Regions from separate parts of the Mesorhizobium sp. WSM4830 genome, predicted to be linked through region 2. Evidence: predicted binding sites of a transcription regulator. Region 2 holds the regulator's gene; each other region holds the start of a gene.
The links. The regulator LexA, encoded in region 2, represses DNA repair genes until DNA is damaged. The targets are predictions, from matches to a motif close to TGTTCNNNNTGTGTTCNG.

Region 1: a site for LexA is predicted at 1,905-1,922, ahead of recA (recombinase RecA). Genes of this name have one in related genera too.
Region 3: a site for LexA is predicted at 1,337-1,354, ahead of AC0L2Y_RS23440 (single-stranded DNA-binding protein). Genes of this name have one in related genera too.

Annotation. Positions count from the first base shown of each region.
Region 1 is NZ_JBVVQI010000006.1:88,416-91,702, reverse strand. Features, by position in the region: gene AC0L2Y_RS10450 (GFA family protein) at 1-387, opposite strand, end outside; gene AC0L2Y_RS10445 (TfoX/Sxy family protein) at 479-802, shown strand; gene AC0L2Y_RS10440 (PfkB family carbohydrate kinase) at 837-1,769, opposite strand; gene recA (recombinase RecA) at 2,048-3,145, shown strand.
Region 2 is NZ_JBVVQI010000005.1:202,345-205,631, reverse strand. Features, by position in the region: gene AC0L2Y_RS09685 (ComEC/Rec2 family competence protein) at 1-1,039, shown strand, start outside; gene lexA (transcriptional repressor LexA) at 1,033-1,767, opposite strand; gene kynU (kynureninase) at 2,215-3,287, shown strand, end outside.
Region 3 is NZ_JBVVQI010000020.1:99,684-102,970, forward strand. Features, by position in the region: gene AC0L2Y_RS23425 (SRPBCC family protein) at 1-466, opposite strand, end outside; gene AC0L2Y_RS23430 (ArsR/SmtB family transcription factor) at 463-777, opposite strand; gene AC0L2Y_RS23435 (cupin domain-containing protein) at 857-1,246, opposite strand; gene AC0L2Y_RS23440 (single-stranded DNA-binding protein) at 1,456-1,968, shown strand; gene AC0L2Y_RS23445 (OsmC family protein) at 2,092-2,517, shown strand; gene AC0L2Y_RS23450 (MarC family protein) at 2,526-3,155, opposite strand; gene AC0L2Y_RS23455 (hypothetical protein) at 3,230-3,287, opposite strand, start outside.

The DNA.
Region 1 (3,287 bases), on a different contig from region 2:
GTATTTCAGCATCAGATGCACCTTCTCCGGCGGCTTCGGCAGGTCGGTGTCGATCGCCGAGGCAAACGGATGCACCAAGTCCGGCCAGGTCGGATCGTAGAGCCAGAGCGCCGTCCCGCATTTCGTGCAGAAATTCCGCTCGCCCGTCGAGATCTCGCGTTGCGGGTGCTCGTCGTCCTCGATCTCGGCGCGGTAGACGCCGAGATGGCGCTTGCCCTGGATTTTCAGCGTCTCGTAATCGGCGCCGAGATTGATGGCAAAACCGCCGCCGCCCTGCTGCTTGCGGCAGATCGAGCAGTAGCACAGCATGAACGGCACCGGCGTGTGGCTTTCCACCTCGAAATGCACGGCATTGCACCGGCAGGACCCCTTGAGCAGAAGCGGCATGAAAAAACTCCGACGAAATTGATTCTGAACTTGTCAGGATGGTGCCGGTTGCGTCGATGACAAGGGGAAATCCGGGTGACATGATCGCCGCATGGACAACGAGCGCATAGAAGAGCTTTTCGAAGGCCTCGGCCCGGTCAGCATCCGTAAGCTGTTCGGCGGCAAGGGCATCTATCTCGACGGCGTCATCGTCGCCATCGTCATCCGTGGCGAATTGATGCTGAAGGCCGACGCGGAAAGCGCCCCGGATTTCGAAGCGGCCGGGTGCCGGCAATGGACCTACACCGGCTCGCGCCACGGCAAGCTCGTGTCGATGCCCTATTGGAGCGTTCCCGACAGCGCTTTCGACGATCCAGACGAGATGGCGATCTGGGCGCGCCGCGCCTACGAGGCAGGACTGCGCGCCGGCAAATAGGCTGCGTCATGCTTCGGCAATTCCGGGCCGCATTTCACACCAGGTCCCGCGCCTCGGGCACGAGCGCCAGCGCCTCGGCAAAGCTGGCGCTGGTGAAGGCGGCGCGCTCGACGGCGAGCGCCGCGGCGGCAATGCCTTCGCGCAGTGCCGCGCGCAGCGTCAGGCCGCGCAGCAGGGCAGCGATCGTGGCGCCGGCCAATGCGTCGCCGGCGCCGGCAGCATTGGTCCGTTTTTGTAGCGGCGGTGGCGAGATCGAGAACGCGCCGGTTTGGTCGAAACCGAGCAATGGACCGTCGCCGTCGGTGACCACGCCGCTTTTCAGGCCGGCGCGTCTCAGGCCGTCGATGACGCCTTGATCGTCAGCATTGATGTCAACGCCGGCGAGCACGCCGGCCTCGTGCCGGTTCATGAACGCCACGGCCAGACGGTCGAGCACCGGCGTCAGCCGCGCCGCTTTGCTGGGCGAGACCGCAAGCGCAAACACCGGCTTGCCGGCGGCGAGTGCCGCCAGCCGCTCCAGCGCGGAAGACGGCAGGTTTGCATCGCACAGCACCGCGTCCGCCGAACCGATCGCTTCCCGCACCTTGGCGCGGCGGATCTGCTTGGGAAGCGCCAGTTCGTAGAGCACCATGTCGGCAAGGCCGGCGATCAGCCCGCCGTCGCTATCGACCAGCATCGTATGGCTTGGCGTCGTGCGGTCGAGGAACACCGCCGACAGGTCGGCAATGCCGGCCTCGGTGATGGCGCGTAAAACCGTGTCGCCAAGGGCATCGCCGCCGCGCACCGAAAGCAACGAGGCCGAGACGCCGCGCCGCACCGCCCAGCGCAAGGCATTGAAGACGGCACCGCCGACATGCTCGCGCATCGTGCCGGGGTTGGAAGCGGCCGGCACGAAGGCGCCGGCAACCCGGCCGCGCCGCTCGATATAGGCGCCGCCCACGGCCAGGATCGTCGGGGATTTCATCATGCCGGCAAAATGCCCTTTGCTGTTGCCCGGGAGGAGACTAGGTCGCCGGGCGGAACCCTGCAATCGCGGCTCCGATTCGGTTGGTGACGGCAACGGCGCCGCATGCGAGGCGGGATACATCCGGAAGCAAAATTGCGAAACAAAAATAGAACAAATATGAATATCTGTTATTTTTCAAACCCTTGGCGCTCATTGACAAATGAGAACAAATGAGGTACATTCTTTTTAGGGATTGCGGGATTGTCCGGCCTCCATTGACGACCACGGGGTGATGTATCATGGCTCAGAATTCTTTGCGGCTTGTAGAGGACAAAGCGGTGGACAAATCAAAGGCTCTGGATGCGGCGCTGTCGCAAATCGAGCGTGCCTTCGGCAAGGGTTCGATCATGCGGCTCGGCGCGAACGAGCAGGTCGTCGAGATCGAAACGGTGCCGACCGGCTCGCTTGGGCTGGACATCGCGCTTGGCGTCGGCGGCCTGCCGCGCGGCCGCATCGTCGAGATCTACGGACCGGAAAGCTCGGGCAAGACGACGCTGGCGCTGCACACGGTGGCCGAAGCCCAGAAGAAGGGCGGCATCTGCGCCTTCGTCGATGCCGAGCACGCGCTCGACCCGGTCTATGCCCGCAAGCTCGGCGTCGATCTCGAAAACCTGTTGATCTCGCAGCCCGATACCGGCGAGCAGGCGCTGGAGATCTGCGACACGCTGGTGCGCTCCGGCGCCATCGACGTGCTGGTCGTCGATTCGGTGGCGGCGCTGACGCCGCGGGCGGAAATCGAAGGCGAGATGGGCGATTCGCTGCCCGGCCTGCAGGCCCGCCTGATGAGCCAGGCACTGCGCAAGCTCACCGCCTCGATCTCGCGCTCCAACACTATGGTCATCTTCATCAACCAGATCCGCATGAAGATCGGCGTCATGTTCGGTTCGCCCGAGACCACGACCGGCGGCAATGCGCTGAAATTCTATGCCTCGGTCCGCCTTGACATCCGCCGCATCGGCTCGGTCAAGGATCGCGACGAGGTCGTCGGCAACCAGACCCGCGTCAAGGTCGTCAAGAACAAGCTGGCGCCGCCCTTCAAGGTGGTCGAGTTCGACATCATGTATGGCGAGGGCGTCTCGAAGACCGGCGAGCTGGTCGATCTCGGCGTCAAGGCCGGCGTGGTCGAAAAGTCGGGCGCCTGGTTCTCCTATAATTCGCAGCGTCTCGGCCAGGGCCGCGAAAACGCAAAACTGTTCCTGCGCGACAATCCCGACACGGCGCGTGAGATCGAGCTGGCGTTGCGGCAGAATGCCGGGCTGATCGCCGAGAAATTCCTTGAAAACGGCGGCTCCGAAAGCAGCGACGACGGCTTCGAGGACGATGCCGGGGTGATGTAGGGCAAGCGACGTCTCGCGGAGCATCAGACAGGTTTGGATTTGATGTTTTGATTCTGAGTTTGTGTAATCGATGCGTTTCGAACCGCCGGCTCCGTGCCGGCGGTTCGCGTTTGACGGCGATTCAGACGCGTTTCAAAGCGCT
Region 2 (3,287 bases):
GCGGTCGCCGCTACGCTTTGCCACGCGAAAGGTCCTGCTGGGCATGGGCGGCCTAGCGATGACCTCGATCATTGCAGGGAGCGCCACGGCGCTTTTCGCCATATGGCACTTCCAGCGCGTGGCGCCGCTCAGCCTGTTCGCCAATCTGGCCATCATGCCCATCGTCTCACTGGTCGTCATGCCCTTCGCCGTTCTCAGCGCGCTGGCGATGCCGTTCGGTGCGGATGGGCCGTTCCTCTATGTGATGGGCAAGGGGCTAACGGCGATGATCGCCCTGTCCGGGTGGATCTCCGAGCGCTCGCCGATCGATGCGGTCGGGCTGATTTCGCTGAGATCCGTCCTTCTGGTGACGATCGCCCTCGTCATTGCCAGCATGGCGACGACCTGGTTGCGGCTCGCGGCACTTCCTTTTGCGCTCGCCGGCTTGCTGACGACAACGCAGACGCGCGTACCCGATGTATTGATCTCGGAGGACGCACGGCTGGTCGCGCTGCCGATTGGGAGCGGTGAACTCGCGATCAACCGGGCACGCCCGAATGAGTTCACCATCGACAACTGGAAACGCGCGCTCACATCAGAGGCTATCGTCGCGCCGGAAACACCTGGAAAGAACGACCCGCAATTCGACATTGCCGATCCGGCCGAACTACCGCCGGGCATGCCGTTCATTTGCACGGACGGCCTCTGCCTTGCCAGGCATCCATCCGGCGCGATCATCGCGCAAGCCAAGGACCGCAATACTGCGCGGCCAGCCTGCGCCTTTGCCAGTTTGATCGTCATCGACGACGCCACCGCCCATAACCCCTGCTACTACGACCGGCTGGTCCTCGTCGTCACCAAACGGCAACTGGCGCGCGCGGGAAGTGCCGCCGTCTATTTCGATCCACAAGCGGCAACACGCGCCGAAATCCGTTTCGCAGTCGAAAAATCATACCGGCCCTGGCACGTGCAGCGGAAATTTTCACGCGCGGCGCGGGGCCTGCCGCCATACCGCAGGGCCGACAAACCCAAAGCCGGCGCCAAGGGCGGAGCTCAGTAGCGGCGGATCAGTCCGACGAGCTTGCCTTGCACCTTGACCCTGTCTGGTCCGAAGATGCGCGTCTCGTAGGCCGGATTGGCGGCTTCCAGGGCGATCGAAGCGCCCTTGCGGCGGAACCGCTTCAGCGTCGCTTCCTCCTCGTCGACCAGTGCCACCACGATCTCACCGGGGCTCGCCGTATCGGCATTGCGGATGATCACCGTGTCGCCGTCGAAAATGCCAGCCTCGATCATCGAATCGCCTTTGACCTCGAGCGCATAATGCTCGCCGCCCATGATCATATCCGGCGGCACCGAAATCGAATGCGTCTGGTGCTGGATGGCGTCGATCGGCACACCGGCGGCGATGCGGCCCATCACCGGGATCGAAACGGCGGCGACGACATCGTCGTCATTTCCGGCCGCAGGGACGCGCGACGATGTCGGCTTGCCTTGCCGCGGACCGCCTTGCCCAAGACTGCCCTGGATGACACTCGGCGAGAACTTGCGTGCCGCATTGAGGCCGGGGGCGATCGAGTCAGGCAGGCGCAGCACCTCCAGCGCACGGGCCCGGTTGGGCAAACGGCGAATGAAGCCGCGCTCCTCCAGTGCCGTAATAAGCCGGTGGATTCCCGATTTGGAAGCCAGGTCGAGCGCTTCCTTCATCTCGTCGAAGGAAGGCGGGATACCGCTTTCCTTCAATCTTTCGTGGATGAACATAAGCAGTTCGTGTTGTTTGCGTGTCAGCATAGCGACCCCCAACAGAATCAGAAAAACAAACCCAGAACAAACACTATCTGTTCCAGTTGTGTTCCGCAACTGTTTAAAGTTTAATGAATGCGTTAAGGCTCGGGAAACAAACGACGTCCCCTAACCGGGGTACCGCACTTTCACCGTCGCGAGCCTCATCGCCTTGATTCTGCTTTCGTTTGCGCCCTTCTGGCTTCCCGGAAGGCCACATTGGCATCGGCCGTCGGTCGGCAAATGGCACGGAAGTGAACCCTATCGAGTGTGCGGTTTGGTCAATGCACCGTGAACGAAACGAACTCAAAACGCCAACCTCGGGTTAGGTCCTGGTTTCCATCGCCTGGTCAGGCTGCTTCTCGCCGGTGGAGTCTTGCTGCGCGCAACCAGGTAATGGAAGAACAGTCGATGCGTGTCCGGCGTTGCGTTGGATCTTGGGGGAGCAGGCAAATCATGACAGGAATTCCCGATCTCGTGGCCGTAAAGGCGATGGATGCCGCGGATCCGCTGCGCGCGATGCGCGACCGCTTTGTGTTGCCGCAAGGAGTGATCTATCTCGACGGCAATTCGCTAGGAGCTGCTTCACGTGCCGCTTTCGATGAATTGCGCAAGGCCGCGACCGAAGAATGGTCGCATGATCTTATCCGCGCCTGGAACGTGGCCGGCTGGTTCAACATGCCGCTCGAACTCGGCGACCAGCTCGGGCGCCTGATTGGCGCCGCGGCCGGCCAGACGGTGGTCTGCGACACGACGTCGGTCAACATCTACAAGCTGCTGCACGCCGCCATGGCTATGCGACCGGAGCGGCAGGTCATCGTCGCCGAGGGCGATAGCTTTCCGACGGACCTCTACATGGCTGAGGGTGTGGTTTCGACGCGAAAAGATACGCTGCTGCGCCTCTCGGGGGTCGACGCGCCGAGCATCGAGGAGCTGATCGACGCACGCACCGCCGTGGTGCTGGTCAACCACGTCAACTACAAGTCGGGCGAACTGCGCGACATGCCGGCGCTGACGCGCAGGGCCCAGGAAGCCGGGGCGATGATCGTCTGGGATCTCTGCCACACCGCCGGTGCGATGCCAGTCGAGCTCGACAAGGCAAAAGCCGATTTTGCCGTTGGCTGCACTTACAAATATCTGAATGGCGGACCGGGCGCGCCTGCCTTCATCTATGCGGCTGAGCGGCATCTTGCCGACATCCAGCAGCCGCTCACCGGCTGGTGGGGCCATGCACGGCCCTTCGCCTTCGAGCCAGGCTATGCGGCCGGCACCGGCATCCGCCGGTTTCTGTGCGGCACCCAGCCGATCCTGTCGATGCGCACGCTGAAGGGCGCGCTCGACATCTGGAACGATGTCGACATGACGGCGGTGCGCAAGAAGAGCATTGCGCTGGCCGATCTGTTCATCGAGCTTGTCGAGGCAAAGTGCGGCACTTACGGGCTCACGCTCGAAAGCACGCGCGACGGGGAAAAACGCGGCAGCCAGATTTCATTCATGCATGAGCATGGCTACCAGATCATGCGCGCGCT
Region 3 (3,287 bases), on a different contig from region 2:
TGCGCGCTTCAAACGAAAGCCGGCAACCGGCGCATGCTATCGCGATCTCCGGCACTGCTGCCCGAGCAAAACCATCATGGACGATGCGCAGATGCGTGCCGCCGGAAACGGTGCGGTCGAGCGTAAAGGTGACGATGCTGTCCACTGGGCTGTCGTTCATTGGGCTGTCCAGGGGGCTGCCGGGCGGCACCTGCGTATCGCCGGGCGCCGGCCGCTCCCGCCAGGAGTAGCGCAGCAGCCGTCCGGGATCCGCGTCGAGGATTTCGCACTCGATCGGCGCATTCGGCGCTTTAAAGGCAAAGCGGTTGCCGATTTCGGGCTTGATGTCGTTCGGCATCATCCAGGCCGCGAGCAGATCCGGCACCGTCAGCGCCCTCCACACTTTTTCCGGCGGCTCGGGCAGTTCGCACTCGAACTCGATCTTGTCTACGGCCATTTCCGCGCGTTCTTTGCCTCGGCTGGTCATTGGTCCATGTCCTTCAACACCGTCTTGAGCCTTTCGATGCGCTCTGGCCAGAACGCACGGTAGCGTTCGATCCAGCCGAGCAGCGGCGCAAGCCCCTTCGGATCGACGCGGTAATAGGCGTTGCGGCCGGCCCGCCGCTCGACGACGAGGCCGGCGCCGCGCAGCACGGCGAGATGCTGCGATACCGCCGGCTGCGATACCGGCATGCCAGTGCGCAGTTCCGACACCGTCATCTCGCCGTCGGCGAGCCGCTCATAGACGGCGCGACGCGTTGGATCGGCCAGTGCCCGAAAAATCTCTGCTTCGATCATTCCGAAAGCATAAGTCTATACTTATCGGTTTGGCAAGCCGCTTTTTAAGACAGGCGGTGTTTTTACGACGGGCGCGATTTTACAAAGGCGTCGGAAGCCAGCGTCTCACCATGTCTGGAGATCCGCTAAACGTCGCCTCGAAAACGGGTGACGCGAGCACGGCATGGATATGAAGCAGTTCGGAGCCGACGTTCCGGAAGCCATGTTGCCTGAGCGCGGCAACAACAAGCGACTGTCCGGCAGTCAAGACGAGATGCTCATCATCGATCCACATCTCGGCCCTGCCGGCGATGACGGTAAGCACTTCCTCGACCGGGTGCCAATGTGTCGGGGCGCCAACCGTGGGTTCGACCCATTGTTCAAATATGCAAAGTTGAGTTGCGCCGTTGCAGGCCGAGACATGCATGCGGGTCTTTACTCCCGCCCGCCATTCTTCTTGCGGCTGATCGTCATGCTCGACCATCTTCATTGAGTTCGCCTCGATCTCAGGGTTCGTGGAAATTCGACGCCAGGACACTACTTGTTACTGACATCTATTGACAGTGCAGGGCCTTTAACTTAGAACGAATAGAGAACAAAAACCTTGTGGGAAAAGGCAGCCACAGCAGGCAGGGATTATCCATAGCCTGTAAGGTGCAGCGACAAAAATTTGGTTTCGGATGAGCGCGGAGAAGTGTCATGGCGGGTAGCGTCAACAAGGTCATTCTGGTGGGCAACCTCGGGGCGGACCCTGAAATCCGCCGCCTGAATTCGGGTGACCCGGTCGTCAACATCCGCATCGCAACGTCGGAAAGCTGGCGCGACAAGACATCCGGAGAGCGCAAGGAAAAGACCGAGTGGCACAATGTCGTGATCTTCAACGACCAGATCGCCAAGGTGGCCGAGCAGTATCTGAAGAAGGGCATGAAGGTCTATGTCGAGGGCCAGCTGCAGACGCGCAAATGGCAAGACCAGACCGGCAATGACCGCTATACGACCGAAATCGTGTTGCAGAAATTCCGCGGCGAGCTGCAGATGCTCGATGCGCGCGGCGAGGGCGGCGGCCAGGTCGGCAACTATGCTGGTGGTGGTGCGAGCCGCGGTTCCGATTTCGGCCAGTCCGGCCCGGGCGAAAGTTTCAATCGCGGTGGCGCCAACAAGGGTGGCGGCGGTGGTTCGTCGCGCGAGCTGGACGACGAAATTCCGTTCTGATTTCTCGGGGCAGACTGCCCTTGCGGCGAAAAGCGCCGGCATCTTGGCCACGAAATGGCGTCCCGAAAATCTGTCTTGGATTTTCGGGACGTTGTGCGTTTGAGCGGTGAAAGGACGTATCAGTTGAAAGCAAGGGTCAAATGGGTCGAGGAGCGCACTTTCATTGGCGAGTCCGCCAGTGGGCACAAGCTGGTGCTAGGCACTGCGTTTGGGCCGGAGGGCAAGACACCGGGGCCGAGCCCAATGGAACTGGTGCTGATCGGCACCGGCGGCTGCTCGGCCTATGACGTGGTCCATATCCTGGAAAAGGGGCGCGAGGCAGTTGAAGATTGTGTGGTCGAACTCGATGCCGACCGTGCAGAAGCCGATCCCAAGGTGTTCACCCGCATCCACATGCATTTTGTCGTCAAGGGCCGGGCGCTGTCACACGACAAGGTGAAGCGGGCAATCGGGCTTTCGATCGAGAAATACTGCTCGGCCTCGGCAATGATGGCCAAGACTGCCGAGATTACCCACGACTTCGAAGTCATTGAAACGACGGCGACGTAGGGCAGCTCCTAAGTCGCCATCAGCGCCTTGATGCCGTCGGCGACGAACTGTACGGCGAGCGCCGCCAGGATGACGCCGAGCAGCCGCGTCAGGATCGAACGGCCGGTTTGCCCGAGGATACGGTCGATGCGCTCTGACAGCACGAACACGAGGTAGGTGATGGCGAGGCAGATGGCGATGATGCCGACAAGGGCTGTCTGCGCGCCCAAACCCTGAAACGAGCTTGAGAGCAGGACGGTCGCCGAAATCGCGCCGGGACCGGCAATAAGCGGGATCGCCAGCGGAAAGGCGGCGATGTTGTGGATCATGTCCCTGGTGATGGCGACGTCGCCGATCTTCTCCTTGCGGTCCTGCCGGCGCTCGAACACCATTTCGAAGGCGATGAAGAACAGCAGAAAGCCGCCGGCGACGCGGAAGGCCGGCAGGGTGATGCCGAAGACTGACAGGATCGACGCGCCGGCGATTGCGAACAACGCCACCACCAGGAAGGCGATGACCGAGGCGCGCACGGAGACCTGGTTGCGTTCCTCGCGGTTCATGCCGCGGGTCACGGCGAGGAAGAGCGGCGCCAGGCCGGGCGGATCGATCGTCACAAGTATGGTGACGAAGGCGTTGAACAGGCTGTCGAAGCTCGGCATGCTGACCCTCCCCGCCGGCAATGCCGGATATCGGGATTGGTAGAGCAAAGCGGAGCCAGTGGAAACCGTGCGGATCACGGGCTCGCGGCGCGCCGCGCCAGGAACTCGACTTCGAGACGCCAGGTGGCGCCG